2 regions of the Marinobacter bohaiensis genome follow, and region 1 is predicted to be linked to the other one. Evidence: riboswitches for the same ligand, from Rfam matches in the RefSeq annotation. Region 1 holds a riboswitch; the other holds the start of a gene.
The links. A riboswitch is a leader RNA that binds a small molecule or an ion and turns the genes downstream of it on or off. The one in region 1 is predicted to bind cobalamin.

Region 1 (5,804 bases):
TCACCGGTGTCCGCCTGCTGTTCCACCAGGGCGACGGACTGGGCGATGTCGCGCTGGCGCAGCCGCGCCATGGGGCGACCGTCCAGCCGGACCATGCCGGCGCGGGGCTTGCGCAGGCCGGCCAGCAGGCGCAGCAGGGTGGTCTTGCCCGACCCGTTGGGCCCCACCAGACCGAAGGTTTCCCCCGGCTCGATGCTCAGGTTGACGTTATCCACCAGCTTGCGGCCGTGGACGGTCCAGTCGAGGTGTTCGGCACACAGCTTCATCGCGTTCCGCTCCCCCGGATCAGGATCAGGGCAAACGCCGGCGCGCCGATCAGCGAGGTGATGACGCCGATGGGCAGCACCTGGCCGGGCACCAGGATGCGCGACAGGATGTCCGAGCCGATCAGGAACACCGCGCCGGCCAGGGCCGAGGCGGGTACCAGCCGGGCGTGACGGCTGCCGACGATGAAGCGCATGGCGTGGGGAATCACCAGCCCCACGAAGCCAATGGCGCCGACCATGGACACCATGACCGCCGTTACCAGCGCCGTGATGCCGATCAGCAGCCCGCGCACCCGGCGCACGGCGATGCCCAGGGAGGCGGCGCTGTCGGCGCCGAAGGTGAAGGCGTCCAGCGCGCGCATGTGCCACAGGCACACCAGCAGGCCTGCCAGGGCGGTGGGAACCGCCAGGGTGACGTCCTCCCAGCGCACGCCGGACAGGTTGCCCAGCAGCCAGAACATGATGCCCCGGGCCTGCTCGGCGTTGGCGGATTTGGCGATGATGAAAGCCGTCAGGGCGTTGAACAACTGGGAGCCGGCAATGCCGGCGAGGATGATGGCGCCGGCGGTCTGGATGCCGCGTCCGCCGTTGCCACCGCTGGCCGCCCGGGCCAGCATCACCACCAGCCCGAACGCCAGGGTGGCGCCGGCGAAGGCACCCGCCGATAGGGTGACAGCTCCGGCGCCAACGCCGATCACCGTGACCGCCACGGCGCCGGTGGAAGCGCCGGCGGAGATGCCCATCAGGAACGGGTCGGCGAGGGCGTTACGCAGCAGCGCCTGCAGCACCACCCCGGCCAGCGCCAGGCCGGAGCCACAGCAGGCGGCGACGATGGCGCGGCTGAGCCGGTAGCTCCAGATGATGCCGGCATCGATCCGGTCCACGGCGTAGCCCGCTCCCCACAGGTGGTTGGCGAGCACCTTGAGGATGGTCTCGATGGGAATCCGGGTCTCGCCGATGGCGGTACCGGCGACCAGCGCAGTCAGCAGTACCGTCGGCGCCAGCCAGAACCAGTGCAGGCGCGGTGCCGTCAGTGGCCAGATCGTCGCGAGGGCGCGGATCATCGGTCGAAGGTCATCTCCGCCAGGGATTCAGACAGCGCTTCCAGGCCAAAGATGGTGCGCAGGGTGGCGCTCATGGCGTGGGCATCCATCTGCACGATGCGGCCTTCCTTGACGGCGGTCATCTGGCTGGCGACGGGATCGGTGCGCAGGAACTCCAGTTTCTTTTCCACGTCGTCGGCGGGGAAGCGGCGACGGTCCATGCGGGCGACGACGATGATGTCCGGGTCGGCCTTGGCGATGGACTCCCAGCCCACGGTGGGCCATTCCTCATCGGACTCGATCACGTTGCGGATGCCCAGTTTGTCCATCATGTAGCCCGGTGCGCCCAGGCGGCCGGCGACGTAGGGATCGATTTCCAGGTCGGCGGAGGAGAACCAGAACACGGCGGACAGGTCGTCCGGCAGATCCAGGTCGCGGGCGCGCGCGACAGCCTTGCTCTCGCGGGCTTTGAGGTCGGCCACCAGCTCGTCGCCGGCGTTTTCCACGTCGTAGATGGTCGCCAGTTCGTGGATCCCCTTGTAGACGGAATCCGTTGAAAACGCGGCGACGCGGGTGCCGTCACCGCCGGTGGAGTTGTCCTTGGTGTCGCAGTCCGCCGGCAGGATGTAGGTGTTGATGCCCAGGTCGTGGAACTGGTCGCGAGTGGCGACGATGCCGGTGGGGCCAACGTGCCACTCGTACTGGACCGCCACCAGGTCCGGCTTGTGATTGACCACGGCTTCGAAGCTGGGGTCGTTGTCGGCGATGCGCTCTATCTGGTCGTTGAGGGCCCTGTATTCCGGCAGCACCGGGTTGAACCACACCGACGTGGCGGACACTTTGTTGCCCAGCCCCAGCGAGTAGAGCATCTCGGTGGCGGACTGGCCGATGGTGACGGTGCTCTGCGGGGCGGCGTCGAATTCGATGTCACGGCCGCAGTTGGTCAGGGTCAATGGGTAGTCGGTGGCCGCTGCAAGCGGCGTGTAGAGGGCCGCTATCGCCAGAAGTAAGCCGCGCAGCGGTCGAGTCGCGTCTGCGGCCCGTTGAAAACGGCTGTTTTGATGGCCTGCTGATTGAGGGGAAGTCATGTCAGTCCCGATCTCCGTTGTCGCTATATGGTTATGTTATAACATAACAGTTAGCTGAGGTTGCAATCGGGGGGATGGAAACGCGTCGGGTCGGCTGGCAGATCGCTGAGATGGGAATCGTCCTTCCTGAACCCCGGGGCACCCCGCCCGGATGGGTGAACGTCGTGTCGGCAGGTCTCCTGACTGACGGGTCGTGGCTGCGCCCGGCCTTCCCGGGGATTCCCAGTGGCGCGGATGGGCGTGGCTCGCCGCCTACAGTTGCGGGGGCAGTTTCGTTTCGCGGCGGGGCCGCGGCGAATTCCCTGGTCGGGAGCGTCTTGCGATGCTCCGTGCTTCCCGAAGGAAACCGACGGATGGAGCATAAACAGCTTGGCGGGCCGGAGCAAGTCGGGACGCTCTTGAATACGCGCTTCGGCCCGTCATGGCGGCTAAAGGTGAGTGTAAAACCTTATAAAGTGGCCCTGCATCGGTCCGGAGGTTCGCCTAGACTGGGGGCCTGGCCGGAACCACCCGACGTTGCCCGGCCCCGGCACGGTAGAGTATCGATAGGCATGATTGGATTGATCCAGAAAGTCTTACTGGAACTGGTGGAAAGCGAAGGCGGACCGGAGGCCCTGGCAGAGGTCCGGGCCAAGGCGGAACTGGCCCCGGGCCAGGATTTCCGGATCGACACCGACTACGACGACGGGCAGTGCCTGCGTCTGATCCGGGCGGCCCAAAGCCATTTCCAGCTGGACGAAGAGGCCCTCTGGGCGCTCTACGCCGACTATTTCATCAACATTTCCCGGCGCATGTTCCCCATGTTCTATCAGGTGTCCGGTTCGGCGCGGGATTTCCTCAAGCGCCAGCCGGCCGTGCACGCCACCCTCGCCGCCGGCCTGCGCGACGAAGACGAGCGCGACCGGGTGCGGGACAAGTTTTCGGTGCGGGAGCAGGGCGATCGCCTGCTGGTCACCTACGGTTCCCCGAATCGCCTGTGCGGGCTCTATGAAGCGCTGTTCCGGCGCTTGTTGCAGGAGTATGGCGAAACCGGCCAGTTCGTGGTGGAACGCTGCCGCAAGCGCGGCGACGCCGCGTGCCGTTTCTGCCTGCAGGTGGAGGCCGCCGGTGACTGACGCCGAAAAACGCCTGCGCGACGAGATCAACGCCATTGCCGACCAGTTGTGCCAGGCGGTGGACGGCCGCTTCGACTTTCACGTCCACTCGGCTTCCGACGACCTGGATATCCAGAAACTGTCGGTACTGTCCAACTTCGTGCTGGAGTCGGTGCGCCGCAACCTCGCCGAGCTGGAACGCGTGAAGTCGGATCTGGAGCAGCGCGTGGCGGAGCGCACGCGGCGCCTGAACCTGGTGATCGAAGGGGCCAACGACGGCGTCTGGGAGTGGAATCTTGAGGAAGAGCGGTTGCAGGTGTCGCAACGCTGGCTGGCGATGTGCGGTCGCACCGATCTGGGCACCTCGTTCGCGCCCTCCCACTGGCTCGACATGATTCATCCGGCGGACGTGTCCGGGGTGCGCCAGCAACTGCACGACCACATCAACGGCCTGATACCCCGATTTCGGGCCGAGTACCGCCTGGCCAACGGTCGCGGCGGTTACCGCTGGGTTGTCGCGCGGGGGATCTGCGACCACGATCCGGCCACCGGTACGGCGCGCATGATCTCCGGCACCCAGGCGGACATCACCCGGCAGAAGTTCATCAACCCCGGCACCGGCCTGGCCAACGTCCATTACCTGGAAACCACACTGGCCGACCGTCTGCGGCAGGCCGACGGCGCGGACATCGATATCCTGGCCATCGCCCTGCCCAACCATGCGCTGGTGCGGGAGACGCTGAGTCGCAGGGAGAACGAACTGTTGACGGCCGAGCTGCGCCGGCGCCTGGAGCAATGCGTCCGCGACGGCGAGCTGATCGCCACGCTGTCCGACAGCTCCACGGCGATCCTGCTGCGCGGACCGCGCCGGGAGTCCCTGGAAGAGCGTGCCCGCCAGATACTGGCGCGTTTCGACCGCATCTTCTCCATCGGCGAGCGCAGCGTCTGGCTGTCGGCGGTGGTCGGCACCATGGCGGTGCGCGAGACCCATCTGGACTCCGCCGCGGCCGTGCTGCAGGCCTTGCGCACCCTGATGCGCAAGGCCCGGCAGCAGGGCACCGGGCACTGCCTGCGCTACCAGGACGACATGAGTCGCGAGAACCTGGAGCGCCTGGAAACCGAGCAACTGCTGCGCAACGCTCTGCGGCTGGGCTGGGTCGAGCCGTTTCTGCAGCCGCTGGTCAACCTGTACGACGGACGGATCACCGGCTTCGAGGCCCTGGCCCGGATACGCCACCCGGAACGCGGTCTGATCGGGCCAGGGCAGTTCATTGGCGTGGCGGAAGAAACCGGCCTGATCCGCGAGCTGAGCGAGCAGCTGCAGGACAAACTCATCCCGCTGTTCACCGACCCGCGTCTGCTCCAGGCCTACGGCGAACACTTCAACCTCGGAATCAATCTGTCCGCCGTGCAGCTGCACGACCCGCACCTGGCCGACAACCTGCTCCGACGCCTGGCCGACGCCGGCGTCAGTCCCAGCCGGCTCAAGGTGGAAATCACCGAAACCGCCGTCATGGCCGACTCGCGGCTGGCGGTGCGGTTGATGGATCAATTGCGAGAGGGCGGTATCGCGGTGGCGCTGGACGATTTCGGTGCCGGCTATTCCTCGCTGGGCTACCTGCGCCAGCTGCCGCTGGACTACCTCAAGATCGACCGCTCCCTAGTGTCCGGCCTGGACCGCGACGCCGAGAAACGCGCCATCCTGGAGATGGTCATCGCCCTGTGCGAGCGGCTGCACCTGAAGGTGGTGGTGGAAGGCATCGAGACCGAGCGCATGCTCAGCTGCGTGATGGGGCTGGGTGCGACCATGGGCCAGGGATTCCTGTTCAGCCGGCCACTGCCGGTGGACGAGCTGATTCGCCAGGTGCCCGCCATGGGGCTGCTGCAGGTGGCGGAGGGTGGCCAGACCGCCTACGGCGCGGGACAATAGCGCTGTCGCTTCGTTTCTGATTGTTGGAGACCGCCATGTCGAGTCGTATCGAGATTCACTACTGCACGCAATGCCGCTGGCTGTTGCGTTCCGCCTGGATGGCCCAGGAGTTGCTGACCACCTTCGAGGACGAGATCGCCGAGCTGACCCTGAAACCCGGGACCGGCGGTGTGTTCGAAGTGCGCGCCGATGACCGGCTGATCTGGTCGCGTAAGGAAGCGGGGCGCTTTCCCGAGATCACCGAACTCAAGCAGGTCGTGCGCGATGCCATCGCCCCGGATCGCTCGCTGGGGCATGCCGACCGCAAGAAAGAGCCGTCGTGACCCCAGCCCCGGCTCCGGAGATCCCGCCGGCGAAAACGGATTGGCGCGAGCGTTGGCTGG
Region 2 (5,804 bases), on a different contig from region 1:
GAGCGCAGGTAGTAGGTGGTCTTCAGACCGCGTTCCCACGCCAGTTGATAGAGTTCGTCCAGCTTGCGACCGGACGGCTCGGCCATGTACAGGTTCAGGCTCTGGGCCTGGTCCAGCCATTTCTGGCGGCGCGCGGCGGCTTCCACCAGCCAGCGGGCGTCCATCTCGAAAGCGGTGGCGTAGCGGGCCTTGATGGCCTGCGGAATGCGGTCGATCTGTTGTACCGATCCGTCGTAATACTTCAGGTCGTTGACCATCACGTTGTCCCACAGGCCTTCGGCTTTCAGGTCCGCCACCAGCGACGGATTGATCACCGTGAATTCGCCGGACAGGTTCGATTTGACGAAAAGGTTCTGGTACGCCGGTTCGATGGACTGGCTAACGCCGACGATGTTGGAGATGGTCGCAGTCGGGGCAATGGCCATGACGTTGGAGTTGCGAATGCCATACTCGGCGATCAGTTTGCGCACCGGCTCCCAGTCCAGGCGCGTCTCGGTGTTGACGCTCAGGTCGCCCTCGCGACGCGCTTCCTTGAGGTTGTTCAGCGAGTCAATGGGCAGGATGCCCTGCGACCAGAGCGAGCCCTCGTAGCTTTCATAGGCGCCACGCTCCTTCGCCAGCAGGGCGGAGGTCCGCAGGGCGAAGTAGCTGATCTGTTCCATCGCCAGGTCGGCGAATTCCACCGCTTCCGGGCTGGCGTAGGCGTGACCCAGACGGTAGAGCGCGTCCTGGAAGCCCATGATGCCCATGCCCACCGGACGGTGGCGCAGGTTGGAGTTGCGCGCCTGGGGCACGGCGTAGAAGTTGATGTCGATGACGTTGTCGAGCATCCGAACCGCCGTGTTGACGGTTTTCTCCAGGCGCTGAACGTCCAGCTCGCCGTTGTCGATGTGGGCCGCCAGGTTGACCGAGCCCAGGTTGCACACGGCGATCTCGTCGGCGCTGGTGTTCAGGGTGATCTCGGTGCACAGGTTGGAGGAGTGGACCACGCCCCTGTGCTGCTGCGGCGAACGCAGGTTGCAGGGATCCTTGAAGGTGATCCAGGGGTGACCGGTCTCGAACAGCACAGTCAGCATCTTGCGCCAGAGCTGCTTGGCGGAAATCTTCTTGGATAGCTTGATCTCGCCGCGCTCGGCCATGGCCTCGTATGCCTCGTAGCGTGCGCGGAATGCGTTGCCGTAGAGGTCGTGCAGGTCGCCCACATCGCTGGGGGAGAACAGGGTCCAGTCGGCGTCGGCGCGCATGCGCTCGATCAGCAAGTCCGGTACCCAGTTGGCGGTGTTCATGTCGTGGGTGCGGCGACGCTCGTCGCCGGTGTTCTTGCGCAGTTCCAGGAACTCCTCGATGTCCAGGTGCCAGCTTTCCAGGTAAGCGCAGACCGCGCCCTTGCGCTTGCCGCCCTGGTTGACCGCCACGGCGGTGTCGTTGACCACTTTCAGGAACGGCACGACGCCCTGGCTGCGGCCGTTGGTGCCCTTGATATGGGAGCCCAGCGAACGCACCGGCGTCCAGTCGTTGCCCAGGCCGCCGGCCCACTTGGACAGCAGCGCGTTGTCCTTGATGGCGCCGTAGATGCCTTCCAGGTCGTCGGACACGGTGGTCAGGTAGCAGGAGGACAGCTGCGAGTGCCGGGTGCCACTGTTGAACAGCGTCGGCGTGGAAGCCATGTAGTCGAACGACGACAGCAGATCGTAGAACTCGATGGCGCGGGCGTTGCGGTCGTCCTCGCGCAAAGCCAGGCCCATGGCGACACGCATGAAGAAGACCTGCGGCAGCTCCAGGCGCTTGTCCTCGAAATGGACGAAGTAGCGGTCGTACAGGGTCTGCAGGCCGAGGAAGCCGAACTGCCGGTCGCGCTCGGGTTTGATTTCAGCGCCCAGGCGCTCCAGGTCGAACTCGCCCAGGGCCGGGTCCAGCAGCTCACGCTCGATCCCGAAACCGATGAAACTGGACAGCGCCTGTGGATAAACCTCGGCCAGGGTCTGATCGAGCGGCAGGGACAGGGCCTGACCGGCCTCCAGACGCAGCTGTTCCAGCAGCAGGCGGGCGGTGACGGCACTGTAGTCCGGCTCCTGCTCGATGCGCCCGCGGGCGGTCATGACCAGGGCGTTGAGCACGTCTTTCTCGGGAATGCCGTCGTAGAGGTTGCGCACGGCGTCTTCCACCACGCTTTCGGCGTCCACCGCGTCCAGTCCGGCGCAGGCCTGCTCCACCTGATGTTTCATCAGGCCCACGTCCAGCGGCACGGTCTGGCCGTTGGCCAGGGAGACCGTCAGGGTGGGATGGGCTTCCACCGGCGCCTGGGTGGCACGTTCCTGGGCGTGGGCTTCGCGGTACAGCACGTAGGCCCGGGCCACCTTCTGTTCCTCGGCGCGCATCAGGGCCAGTTCCACCTGATCCTGAATGTCTTCGATGTGCACGGTGCCGCCAGCCTGCAGGCGCCGGCTCAAAGCCTGGATGACCTGACGGCTGACGCGGCGAACGCTGTCGTGGATACGGGCGGAACCGGCGGCTTTCTCGCCTTCCACGGCGAGGAACGCCTTGGTGATGGCGACACTGATCTTGCTGGCATCGAAATCGACCAACTGGCCGTTTCGCTTGATGACTCGGAGGGCCAGGGTCTGTTCCTGGGCATCGGTTGGAGCGGCAGCAGCGCTGGGCATCATGATTCTCCTGGGTACGCGTGGTCAAAAAACTTACCTTCGCGTACGCAGGACGGCAGACCTCCACGGAGGGTGGAGTCGCATTGCCGTTTGCTGCTCACCCTGAGTCGCGAAGGTGCAGTCGCGTGGTCCCATTGGTGGGGCCACACCTCCCTGGCAGGTCTTCGGACTCAGGGGTCTGAACCGTTCCGGTTCGCCTCGCGTAACGACTTCCCAGCAGATGCCAGTGTCATCGTGTCACGCTCGTGCCCCAATACCGCTGCGCGTCAGTTCCGGATTCTCACCGGATTCCCGGACACCAGAGGTTGTGGATAACGGCGCTGTGCAGCCGGGAGCGCCTTACGACTCCCGGTTGGCAGTGCGCTGGTTAACGATAAACCACTAGATCTGGTGTCTAACCAAGGATAAGAGCACTATATAGATGAAGCCTGACAGGAACAAGCCAATGTTGATACGAATGGCCACATCCCTACTGGCGGCGGCGCTGGCGCTGCAGAGCGTTCCGGCCACCGCCGAGTCGCTGACGCCCTTCTCCACCCTGCAGACCCTGGACGACGGCTGGACCCCGCTGACCTTCCCCGATATCGATACCCACACCCGCTACCGACTGGTCGACGACCAGGGTACCCAAGTGCTGCGCGCGGACACCGACGGCGGCGCCTCGGGACTGATTCACCGGGTCGACATCGAGCCCGGTGAAAAGCTGGTGCTGCACTGGCGCTGGAAAGTGGACGGCGTTTACGCAAAGGGGGACGCACGCCGCAAGGACGGTGACGACTATCCGGCCCGGATCTACGTGGCGTTTGCCTTCGAACCGGACAAGGCGGGTTTTTTCGAGCGGGCCAAACGCAAAGCGGTGGAGTTGGTTCACGGCGACGCCCTGCCCGGCAGCGCGCTCAACTACATCTGGGCCAACCGCCTGCCCCGGGGCGAATCCGTGCCCAACCCGTTCAGTGAGGAAACGCGGATGATCGCGGTGCAGAGCGGATCGGACCATGCGGGACAGTGGATGGAGGAGAGCCGGGATCTGGTGGCGGACTACCGCGCCGCCTTCGGCGAGGATCCGCCGCGCATAACCGGCATTGCCGTGATGACGGACGGCGACAATACCGGCTCGGCCGCCACAGCCTACTACGGGGACATCCGGCTCTCACGCTGACAGGATAGGCGCCGGCATGAGAACCCAACAGAGTAAGCGACCACTTACTATCGGAGGATGATCAGCGGCGTTTCGCTGGTCTTGAGCATGCTGGTGGTGGTGCTGCCCACCAGGAACTGGCGGATGCGGGAATGGCCGTAGGCGCCCATCACCATCAGGTCGATGCCCTGCTCTTCCTGGTAGGCGTGCAGGGTTTTTTCCACGTCTCCAGCCCGCACCGCCACCTCCACCGAGCAACCGGCCGCTTCCAGCTTCTGCGCGGCGTCATCCAGGGCTGCACGGCGTTCATCGGTCTCGTCGCCGACCATCACCAGATGCAGCGGAACCTTGCGGAAGATCGGGCTGTTGGCCAGGAGATCCACGCCTTTCTGCATGGTCTCGCTGGCGTCGAAGGCGAGCATGGCGCTGCGCGGCTCGCGATACTCGTCCGGCACCAACAGCATGGGCCGATGCAGGGTGCGGATCACGGTTTCCAGCTGGCTGCCGATGTGAACATCGCGATCGTTGCTGCTCTCGCCGTGCAGGCCCATCACCAGCAGGCGGGTTTCGTCTTCGATGTCCAGCAGGCTTTCCGCCAGGTCGCCGTGGCGCTGGCGCTGGCGGATCTCGCTGACGCCGTCCTCGCGGATCCGCGACTCCGCCGCATCCAGCATGTGGCGCCCCTGCTCCAGGGCCAGCTTGCTGCGGCGCTGGTCCAGGTCCGCCAGTTCCTCGAGCAGGTGCTCGCGACTGCCCAGCCCGATGCTGCCCGCCAGGTCCGGCTCGGTCGGGTAGCGCTCCTGATCCAGCACGTGGAACAGGGTGACGGGCGCATCCAGACGCTGGCTGGCCCAGGCGGCGTAATCGCACACCGCGGTGGTGGCACGGGAACCATCGATACAGGCGACGACGTCGGACATGTCAGTATTCCTTTCGCTTGTGGGTCCGGCTTTCTTGTTCGATCAAAGCAGTTTCGACCAGTTTGCCCCGAATGACGGGGCCACGTCATCAGTGGCCCATCAGATCGTCGACGGCACCGGGTTTGTCGTGCACGCCGAAGCGGTCGACGATGGTGGCGCTGGCCTCGTTCAGGCCGATCACTTCCACATCGGCGCCTTCCCGGCGGAACTTGATGACCGCCTTGTCCAGCGCGCCGACGGCGGTGATGTCCCAGAAATGGGCCCGGCTCAGGTCGATGACCACGTTATCCACGCCTTCCTTGAAGTCGAACGAGGCCAGGAACTTCTCGGTGGAACTGAAGAACACCTGCCCCACCACGGTGTAGACGCGGCGACGGCCTGCGCCATCCAGCTCGGACGTGACCGCCATGAAGTGCCCGATCTTGTTGGCAAAGAACAGCGCCGCCAGCAACACGCCGGCCAGCACGCCCAGCGCCAGGTTGTGGGTGGCCACCACCACACACACGGTGACCAGCATCACCAGGTTGGTGGACAGCGGGTAGTGGCGCAGATTGCGCACCGAATCCCAGCTGAACGTCCCGATCGACACCATGATCATCACCGCCACCAGGGCCGCCATGGGGATCTGCACCAGCCAGTCCTGCAGCACCAGCACCATGAACAGCAGGAAACAGCCGGCCACCAGGGTGGACAGCCGGGTGCGGCCGCCGGATTTCACGTTGATGACCGTCTGGCCGATCATCGCGCAACCGGCCATGCCGCCCAACAGGCCGGAACCGATGTTGGCCAGGCCCTGGCCCTTGCACTCGCGGTTGCGGTCACTGGGCGTGTCGGTCAGGTCGTCGACGATGGTGGCGGTCATCAGCGATTCCAGCAGGCCCACCACGGCCAGCGGCAGCGAGTACGGCAGGATGATCCACAGGGTCTCGAGGTTCATCGGCACATCCGGCCACAGGAAAACCGGCAGGGTGTCGGGCAGGTCGCCCATGTCGCCGACGGTGCGCACATCCAGACCCAGCAGGATGGAGACGATGGTCAGGGAGATGATGCAGATCAGCGGCGACGGCAGCACCTTGCCCACTT

Region 2: linked by a shared signal. The riboswitch ahead of DKK67_RS20385 (ribonucleoside-diphosphate reductase subunit alpha) and the one ahead of DKK67_RS13555 (ABC transporter substrate-binding protein) in region 1 are both predicted to bind cobalamin.

What each region holds. Positions count from the first base shown of each region.
Region 1 is NZ_QGEH01000002.1:175,149-180,952, reverse strand. It holds gene DKK67_RS13565 (ABC transporter ATP-binding protein) at 1-266, opposite strand, end outside; gene DKK67_RS13560 (FecCD family ABC transporter permease) at 263-1,330, opposite strand; gene DKK67_RS13555 (ABC transporter substrate-binding protein) at 1,327-2,397, opposite strand; cobalamin riboswitch at 2,550-2,763, opposite strand; gene DKK67_RS13550 (heme NO-binding domain-containing protein) at 2,949-3,512, shown strand; gene DKK67_RS13545 (putative bifunctional diguanylate cyclase/phosphodiesterase) at 3,505-5,421, shown strand; gene DKK67_RS13540 (SelT/SelW/SelH family protein) at 5,457-5,744, shown strand; gene DKK67_RS13535 (methyltransferase) at 5,741-5,804, shown strand, end outside.
Region 2 is NZ_QGEH01000007.1:38,010-43,813, forward strand. It holds gene DKK67_RS20385 (ribonucleoside-diphosphate reductase subunit alpha) at 1-2,666, opposite strand, end outside; cobalamin riboswitch at 2,801-2,981, opposite strand; gene DKK67_RS20390 (DUF3047 domain-containing protein) at 3,109-3,822, shown strand; gene DKK67_RS20395 (universal stress protein) at 3,870-4,721, opposite strand; gene DKK67_RS20400 (SulP family inorganic anion transporter) at 4,810-5,804, opposite strand, start outside.